DNA from 3 places in the Pseudoalteromonas sp. Ld20 genome. Region 1 is predicted to be linked to each of the others. Evidence: predicted binding sites of a transcription regulator. Region 1 holds the regulator's gene; each other region holds the start of a gene.
The links. The regulator FliA, encoded in region 1, starts transcription of late flagellar genes. The targets are predictions, from matches to a motif close to CTAAAGNTNNNNNNNNNNNNGCCGATA.

Region 2: a site for FliA is predicted at 1,964-1,990, ahead of ACJJVX_RS05670 (DUF5610 domain-containing protein). Genes of this name have one in related genera too.
Region 3: a site for FliA is predicted at 1,356-1,382, ahead of pomA (flagellar motor protein PomA). Genes of this name have one in related genera too.

Annotation. Positions count from the first base shown of each region.
Region 1 is NZ_JBISHB010000033.1:213,103-216,386, forward strand. It holds gene flhF (flagellar biosynthesis protein FlhF) at 1-348, shown strand, start outside; gene ACJJVX_RS09575 (MinD/ParA family protein) at 341-1,201, shown strand; gene ACJJVX_RS09580 (RNA polymerase sigma factor FliA) at 1,228-1,938, shown strand; gene cheY (chemotaxis response regulator CheY) at 1,979-2,362, shown strand; gene ACJJVX_RS09590 (protein phosphatase CheZ) at 2,380-3,144, shown strand; gene ACJJVX_RS09595 (chemotaxis protein CheA) at 3,159-3,284, shown strand, end outside.
Region 2 is NZ_JBISHB010000029.1:50,916-54,199, reverse strand. It holds gene murI (glutamate racemase) at 1-749, opposite strand, end outside; gene ACJJVX_RS05670 (DUF5610 domain-containing protein) at 813-1,934, opposite strand; gene trmA (tRNA (uridine(54)-C5)-methyltransferase TrmA) at 2,098-3,201, shown strand; gene ACJJVX_RS05660 (DUF523 domain-containing protein) at 3,210-3,284, opposite strand, start outside.
Region 3 is NZ_JBISHB010000030.1:491,501-494,784, reverse strand. It holds gene ACJJVX_RS07975 (flagellar motor protein MotB) at 1-522, opposite strand, end outside; gene pomA (flagellar motor protein PomA) at 525-1,292, opposite strand; gene ACJJVX_RS07965 (exodeoxyribonuclease VII small subunit) at 1,595-1,837, shown strand; gene ispA ((2E,6E)-farnesyl diphosphate synthase) at 1,841-2,728, shown strand; gene dxs (1-deoxy-D-xylulose-5-phosphate synthase) at 2,833-3,284, shown strand, end outside.

The DNA of each region.
Region 1 (3,284 bases):
ATGCGCAATCAAAGAGTTGATATTCGCAATTACTTGGTGCTTAGTGCAACAGCGCAAATTAACGTTTTACAAGAAACCGTAAGACACTTTAAAAAAGTACAATTAAGTGGCTGTATTTTCACCAAATTAGATGAATCACTAAGTTTAGGTGAGATAATTAGTATAGCGATTCAAAATCGCCTCCCAATAGGGTATCTTACTAATGGTCAGCGAGTTCCTGAGGACATCCGGGTGGCTAATGCAGAGAAATTAGTAAAAAAAGCTGAACAATTGTATTTAAAAAGAACAAAAGCACAACATTCGCGACGTCAAGCAGTAGCGTCAAGCACAGTAGGGATGTATGATTAACACAGTATTAGATCAAGCAAGTGGCCTGCGTAAAATGAGTCAAAACAATAATAACGGCGTTAAGGTTATCGCTGTCACTGGTGGTAAGGGAGGCGTTGGTAAAACAAACGTTTCACTTAATACTGCGATTGCTTTGGGTCAACTCGGAAACAGAGTATTAGTATTGGATGCCGATTTAGGCCTAGCAAACTGTGATGTGATGTTAGGATTACGTGTTGAGCGTAACTTGTCTCACGTATTGTCGGGTGAATGTGAGCTCGATGAAATTTTAGTTGAAGGCCCCGCAGGGATAAAAATAGTTCCCGCTACCTCCGGCTCGCAGAGTATGGTTGAATTATCGCCATCAGAGCATGCCGGTCTTATTCGTGCCTTTAGTGAGCTAAATACCGAATTTGATATATTAATTGTTGATACTGCAGCCGGTATTTCAGATATGGTGCTCAGTTTTTCGCGCGCCGCACAAGATGTGATGGTTGTCGTATGTGACGAGCCCACTTCAATTACTGATGCCTATGCGCTTATTAAAATATTAAGTCGTGAACACGGCGTATACAAGTTCAAAATAGTCGCTAATATGGTACGCAGTATACGTGAAGGTCATGAGTTATTTGCAAAGTTATCTAAAGTCACAGATCGTTTTTTAGATGTGTCGATGGAACTAGTTGCAACGGTGCCTTATGATGAAAATATGCGAAAGTCTACGCGCCGTCAAAAAGTAATCGTAGAGCTGTTTCCTAGCTCACCAGCTGCAATTGCATTTAAAACACTCGCGACAAAAGCAGTAAAATGGCCTATACCTAATCAACCATCTGGCCATTTAGAATTTTTCATAGAAAAATTAGTAAACGGCTAATTATGACGGCATCGGTGAATAAAGCGATGGGATATCAATCTACACAGAACTTAAATGTGATTGTTGAGCGCCATGCTTCATTAGTCAAAAAAGTGGCGTGCCATTTAATTGCTCGTTTACCACCAAGTGTACAGTTGGATGATTTAATTCAATCAGGAATGATTGGTTTAATTGAAGCCTCGAAAAACTTTGACGCCACTAAAGGCGCCAGTTTTGAAACATTTGCAGGTATTCGTATTCGTGGTGCTATGCTTGATGAAATGAGGCGTGGTGATTGGGCTCCAAGATCGGTGCATCGCAATAGTCGTATGGTTGCAGAAGCGATATCAGAGTTAGAAAGTGGACTTAATCGTGAACCAAAAGATATTGAAGTTGCTGAAAAACTTGATATTACGCTAGATGAGTACCATCATATTCTTAATGATGTGAATTCTAGTAAAATACTAGGCATTGAAGACCTTGGTGTTGATGAAGATGTAATTACACCAGTTGGACATGATTTAGCACTAGATAAGCCTTTTAATAATGTTAAAAATGATAAGTTTAATCAATCATTGCTAGAGGCAATAAAGTCTTTACCAGAACGAGATGGTTTAGTGCTATCGCTTTACTACAATGATGAAATGAATTTAAAAGAAATTGGGCACATACTCGATGTAAGTGAATCGCGTGTGAGTCAGATACATGGTCAGGCGATGATTAAGCTTAAAGCAAAAATCAATGACTGGATAAACTAGTAGTAAGTAAATATAGGTTCAGACCTCACCGGAGGATGTTTTGGATAAAAACATGAAAATTCTTGTTGTTGATGACTTTTCGACGATGAGACGTATTATCAAAAATCTGTTAAGGGATTTAGGTTTTACTAATGTGCAAGAAGCTGATGATGGCTCAACAGCTTTGCCGATGCTGCAAAATCAAGAGTTTGATTTTGTTGTGACAGACTGGAATATGCCTGGAATGCAAGGTATTGATTTGCTAAGAGCAATCAGAGCGGATGATACGCTTAAGCATATTCCAGTGTTAATGGTAACCGCAGAAGCTAAAAAAGAACAAATTGTAGCTGCTGCACAAGCCGGCGTTAACGGCTACATCGTTAAACCATTTACTGCAGCAACACTAAAAACCAAATTGGAAAAAGTGTTTGAGCGTTTAGGTTAAATAAAGAGGAGAGGCTTATGTCAGCACCTGCTGCGCCTCAGATCAGTTTAGAGCAAGCCCGTCAGCTTGTGGTTTACTTAGAAAACGGTGAACAAGACAAAGCTGATCAACTAATTCTAGATGCGGCGTCAAAAGAGCAGTCAGAACTTTTTGCAGAAGTTGGTAAGTTAACTCGCCAACTTCATGATGCGCTGAAAAATTTTGAACTCGATACACGTCTAGCTGATTTAACCACCGAAGCCTTACCGGATGCTAAACAGCGGCTCAATTATGTTATGGAAATGACAGAAAGTGCTGCTAATAAAACGATGGATGCGGTAGAGGCTAGTTTACCTATAGCTCAGCAACTAGCAGATGAAATTTCACATATCAAACCCACATGGGATCGTTTGATGAACCGTGAAATTGAATTGGGCGAGTTTAAAACGCTCTGCCATAGCTTAGATAAGTTTATGAATAACTCGCATTCTAAGACTGATGAATTACAAGGTCTAATGACCAATGTATTGATGGCACAAGATTATCAAGATTTAACTGGGCAAGTAATTCGCCGTGTTATTGAACTTGTAAGAGAAGTTGAAGATAGCTTAATCCATTTGCTTACTGCATTTGGTACCCATGATGATGGCGACACTAAAGTACAACAACAAGCCATTGAAACACCGCCTGCTGAAGATACACTTGCAGGTCCTGAAGGGCCAATAATTGATAAAGAATCACGTGATGATGTTGTCTCAGGACAAGATGAAGTTGATGATTTGTTATCAAGCTTGGGTTTCTAAGAGGAGAAGACTGCATGAGCTTTGAAGTCGATGAAGATATTTTACAAGATTTTCTAGTTGAAGCTGGAGAAATTCTTGAGCTTTTATCAGAACAGCTAGTAGAACTTGAAAATAACCCTGATGATACCGAGTTGCTCAAT
Region 2 (3,284 bases), on a different contig from region 1:
ATGACAATAGAAGCCGTTGCATAATAATGCAGCGGCTTTTTTTTGTGATCAAAAGTAACTTTGCTGTTTAAGGAATAGTTTTTCTCTATAAGCACAGTTTCTACCCGCTTTGCTATCGCCGCTCCCGAATCTAATAATTTAATGCTGCCTTGATAAAATGCATGAATCGCCGACGCTAAAATGGGAAAATGCGTACACCCTAATACCAAAACATCAATACTTTGATTAATTGATAACTCTCTAAGCTCGGCGTTTAACTTGTCTATGTCGACCACTCCATTTAAGTAGGCATATTCAGCAATAGCGACTAACGCGACACTACTATATAAACTAACAGTGATAGATGAAGCATGGTCTTCGATTAATTGCTGTGTATATGGGCTGCTTATCGTTGCTGGTGTTGCGAGTAGGCCTATGTGATGACTGTTCGTGATACTTGCGGCAGGTTTAATGGCAGGCACTACGCCTACTATAGGAATGTGTGTTAATGATCGAATAGCACTCAATGCTGAAGTGGATGCCGTATTGCATGCTATAACTAACACATCAACGTTAAGTGAGTTCACTTCGATAAAGTGCAGTAAACCTCTGAGGCGTTCAATAATTTTTTGCTGGTTCAATTTACCATAGGGTAAAAATGCATTATCCATAAAATAGCTAATGCGTGCATATGGGAGCTGCTTCTGAATATGCTCAAGAACGGTTGTCCCCCCTATTCCAGAATCAAATACCATTATATGTGCTGACAAACGACTCGCTCCAAACTAAACCTAAGCTGACCAGTTTGCCATGCACATCTTCTAAAATAAAGCTTAAGCTTCACCCTCTAGTGTTGCTGAGCGTAACTTGTTCATTTGTTCAAACATGGCCTTGGTATAATCAACTAGCTTGCCGACTTCTTCCTGATCTTGATTTAACCATTGCAAAATACCTGACAGCTCATTTTGCAATGCAAGATCACCTGCTTTATTAAATGCATCTTTTAAATCACTGTTAAATGGCGCGACCTTCTCGGTAATTGCTTTTTCTGGCGCAGGCTTATTTTCTTCATAGCCTTTTATTGCCGCGAACGTTTTGGTTTGCTTTAAATCCATTGAAAATGCCACCAGCTGTTCATTACCTAGATTTAGCTCTTTAGCTTGCTCAAATGCATCTTCCATGTCACCACCGAAGAATGTTTTACTGACACTCTGTAGGTCTTCCATAAGGGCGTTAATGGCTTCTTGCTCATCTTCATTTAAATCGCCATTGACTGACATGCTAAATGATAGCTCTCGTGATTGCGATGATTCACTCGCATAACCTTCATTTTGACCATTACGCTGGTAACTACTTGCTGATTGCTGTTTGAATGCATCGGCAAAACTAATACTCACTTCATCACCTTCTGCGGTCGTGAAGTTATATTGCGCGTTATTACTTAAACTTAAATATTGCGCCTGCGTAACACTTACTGAATCTGGCTTGGGATTAAATAAGTCATCTTCAAATTCATCGAGGCCATTAAAAATGCCCTCTTTTGACTTTTCTATACCTTCTTCAATTTCATCATTTAAGATGCCGGTATCTTTTAGTTCTTCAAACGCGCCATCGATACCTATTTGCACACCTTTACGTGCGTCATCAAGCATACCTTTTAATTTCTCATTGTCTGCGCCATCGACCTGTGCCTTTTTAACTGCGCCAGTAACAAAGCTAAGCACATTTTTGACAATTTCATCAAAATCAAACAGTGGCTTGTCTTTTTTCTCTTCAGCGATCGGCAAACCTAAGGCTTCAGCCATTTTATCTCCCAATACTTTTGCAGCTAATTCTTTGCCACGTTGCTGATAGCTATCTTGGGGAGATTGTATTGTAGGCTGCTGCAATGCGCCTTTATTGCTGTATTTATTGACATTATTATTTGGAACAAAGCCAAAGTTACCAATTTTCATGATCCGACTCCTATTTCTGCTTACTTCATTATCGGCCTAAAAACGAATAACTAAAGCGATACGTACAAAAAAACAGCATTTACTATTACTCAAAACTAGACAAATACTCTCTGCCCCCTACAATAGCGCCGATAAACAGCATAATGAGATAAGGTATTAGGTAATGGCGGTTATAAAGATAGATACAACTGAATACGATGCACAATTAACAGAAAAAGAGCAACGTATCATTGCGCAATTCCAACGCTTTGGTGTTGAACAACTAGACGTATTTGCCTCTGAACCAATTCATTACCGTCAACGAGCTGAATTTAGAGTTTGGCATGATGGCGACGATCTGTTTCACATCATGTTTGACCAAGCAACAAAAGAAAAAATTAGGGTCGATGAGTTTGACCCTGCTGCGCCATTAATTGGTGAAGTAATGAAAGCGATGATTGATAACCTTAAAGACTGTGAAATCCTGCGCCGCAAACTGTTTCAGATTGACTACTTATCGACTCTCAGTGGTGAAATTTTAGTAAGTTTACTTTACCACAAGCCACTTGATGAAGAGTGGATGGCTGAAATAAAAGCCTTAAAAGAAAAGCTAAGCCATTCATTTAAAATTGACTTTATTGGTCGCGCGCGTAAACAAAAAGAAGTACTAGGCACTGACTATGTAACCGAGCACTTAACGGTTAATGGCCAAGCGCTTATTTATCAGCAGGTAGAAAATAGCTTCACTCAACCCAATGCACAAGTGAACATCAAAATGCTGGAGTGGGCACAAGATTTATGTAAACCTCTTAAGAATGATTTACTTGAGCTTTATTGCGGCAATGGTAATTTTTCAATTGCGCTAGCTGGCTCATTTAACCGTGTATTGGCAACAGAAATATCTAAGTCATCGGTGCATTCGGCGCAATATAATATTGCTAAAAATAATGTAACCAATTTAGATATTATTCGTATGTCGAGTGAAGAGTTTACGCAAGCAATGAACGGCGAGCGTACATTCTCTAGGTTAGAAGGAATTGATTTAACCAGCTACGATTGTCAAACTATTTTAGTAGATCCACCACGCGCAGGCATGGATACATTAACATGTGATTTAGTCGCCAATTACGAGAGCATTATTTATATTTCGTGTAACCCTGAGACACTAGAACGCGATTTAGACCACTTAACCCGTACGCATGACGTTAAACGTTTCGCTATTTTTGATCAGTTCCCATACACCCACCATATTGAGTCGGGCGTGTTTTTACAAAAAAAGGCGCTTTGATAAAATAGCTATACTTCCTGTGCCAGTGCTTTTAACAGCGCTGGTATTTGCATTTCGCTAAATACCTTTATATCATTTTGCTC
Region 3 (3,284 bases), on a different contig from region 1:
AAGTGATTCAAGCTCTATTGCACCATCTATGATTTGCTGCTCCAACTGTTGAGCAATTTTTTTAACGAGTTCATTTACTTGTTCTTGATCAGCCGCCGCTGTTGATTGCTCTGATGACTGCTCTTGTGCAGTACTTTGAGATTCACCACCGCGCTTATCGCCGCGCTGCTCTTGACGACCACCTGCAGAGCTTTCATCGCCCGCTTGAAACTCTAGCATTTGCTGTGTCATTTCGACGGTTTGTTGCTGAATAGTCTCTATAGGTGTTGGCTCAGGTTTACCGGGGGTAAACTCCATGGCAATCACGGACGTTCCTTTTGGAATATCTTTAACTTCTATTTTATTTTGAACACCAAAAGCAAACTTCATCGAACCCGCAATTTGCTTAAACTTGAGGACATCCATTTCTGAAAACGCGAGCAAAAGTACAAAGAAGCACATCAACAATGACATTAAATCAGCAAAGGTTCCCATCCATGCGGGCAGACCAGGTGGTGGACATTTGCACTCTTGATCAGACATGCTTACTCCTCAGTATCCACTTTACGTTTTGATTCTGGTAAGTAGTTTTTCAAAATACCTTCTATTACTTTTGGGTTTTGGCCATCTTGAATACCCAAAACTGCATCTAGAATCAAACGCTGGTTCATTGCTTCTTCTTCTTTACGCAGCTCTAATTTCACTTGAATTGGAATTGCTACAACGTTCGCTAAAAATGCGCCGTATAGTGTGGTCAAAAGCGCTACCGCCATTGCAGGTCCTATCGCTTTTGGATCATCCATGTTTGACAACATTGCCACTAACCCAATGAGCGTACCAATCATACCCATTGCAGGGCCTATATCAGCCAGTGATTTAAATAAACCGGCCCCCGTTTCATGGCGAGTAAGGGTTAAAGAAATATCTTTTTGTAATGTAGCGCGCACAACATCAGCATCGTGGCCATCTACAAGCATATCGACACCTTTGCGCATAAATCCGTTAGGGATTTCAGCCTCTTCAAGTGCTAAGAACCCTCCTTTACGTGCTGAATCAGCAAGTTCAACTGCTTTTTCAATAAGTTCTTCAGGAGATTCAATCTTAAACATGAATGCTTTGGTTACAACTTTACCTATTCCAAGAAACTGAGACATTGTAAAGTTAGATAAAACAATAAACAGTGAACCGCCAAATACGATAACCACTGACGGTGTATTGTAAAACATCGCCATTTCACCGCTACTACTCATAAACATGGACATGACAATTAAGCCAATAGCTCCGAGAATACCTATTATGGTTGCTAAATCCACTTATCCCTCCAGAGGAATCGATACATTGCTGCCACTGACAACAAATTTTTATTATTAAGCGCTTATCGGCAATTTATTGAAATACTTAAATCATTTCATATAAATAAATTAAGAATATCGAGCTGTATTTTGTTCAATTTAATTAAATATTACAGTAAATCTCGCATTAACCTATTCTTATACTCCAATGTATTTACGAGCAAAACCAATTATTAATTAAAAAAAACACATCAGTCTTTGACCTAGTTTAGCATTCCCCCTAAAATTGGCCTCAAATTTCTATCATCTAAGTTAAATTCTGTATGGCGACTAAAAAACCAGAAAACCTCAGTTTTGAGCAAGCACTCGAAGAACTTTCATTAATCGTCACACAAATGGAGCAAGGAGAGTTATCTCTTGAGCAGTCATTAAAACAGTTCGAACGTGGGATTTCACTAGCGGGAGCATCATCGAATAAACTACAACAAGCAGAGCAAAAAGTAGCTATTCTAATGGGTAATAATAACCAATCATCGCTTACAACTTTTGATAATGATTTGGATTAATCGGTGCCATTAAAAGAACAAATAAAACAGGCTCAACACGATGTTGAAACAACCCTTAATCAGTATTTTAAACAGCCTCTAGATACAGACGAAACCATTAAAAATGCAACTCATTATGGTGTTTTAAATGGTGGCAAACGTATACGCCCATTTTTGGTATACGCCACGGGGAAAATGCTAGGCGCAAACAAACAAGATCTTGATATTCTCGCAGCTGCCATAGAATGTATTCATAGTTATTCGCTTGTACATGATGATTTACCTGCAATGGATGATGATGACTTGCGCCGTGGTCGGCCAACATGCCATATAATGTATAGTGAGGCACAAGCTATATTGGCAGGTGATGCACTACAAACATTAGCATTTGAATTAATTGCCAATCATCAATTTAAAGTGCCTGCTCAGCAACAATTAAAAATGATTGCCGTATTGGCTAAAGCATCTGGAATTGAGGGTATGGTTGGTGGGCAAGCGTTAGATATTGCTGCTACGGATAAAGTGATTAGCTTATCTGAACTCGAACGCATGCATAATTTAAAAACAGGTGCATTATTAAACTGCGCTATAGCGCTAGGTGCCATGTGTTCTATAAATACAAATGAGCGTACACTACAACAGCTAAGAATTTTTGGAAATGCAATTGGGTTGGCTTTTCAGGTACAAGACGATATCCTAGACGTTGAAGGCGATACATACACACTCGGAAAACCACAAGGCTCTGATATCGCAGCAAATAAAGCAACTTACCCTGCAATATTGGGCTTAGATGGCGCAAAAGAAAAAGCACAATCATTACTCAATCAAGCACTCAATGCGCTAGCTGAAATTGATGCTGATACACGTGAACTCGAAAACTTGGCAAAATATATTGTTGAACGCGATTATTAAATATAGCTCAACAATGAGTAAACAATGACGTACAAAATAACTAAAAAATCAGAGTAACATTGCGCTATAATGACCTCTGGTTAGCGAAGGATGTATTAAAAATCATGACACTTGATAGTAGCAAGTATCCATTATTAGGTTTGGTTGATGAACCAGCCCAACTGCGTGATTTAGCGCAAGAAAAATTACCTGCATTTAGCAATGAGTTGCGTGAATATTTACTTAATTCAGTCTCGCAAAGCAGTGGCCACCTTGCGTCAGGCTTAGGCACTGTAGAACTTACAGTAGCACTTCATTATGTTTATAACACACCTGATGATCGTTTAGTCTGGGATGTAGGCCATCAAGCCTACCCGCACAAAATTTTAACTGGTCGGCGTGACCAAATGCATACCATTCGTCAAAAAGATGGCTTACACCCTTTTCCTTTTCGCGAAGAAAGCCGATACGATACTTTTAGTGTTGGTCACTCAAGTACTTCAATCTCAGCAGCATTAGGAATGGCGATTGCTGCTCAAAAAGAAGGGAAAGGCCGTAAAACCGTCGCTGTTATTGG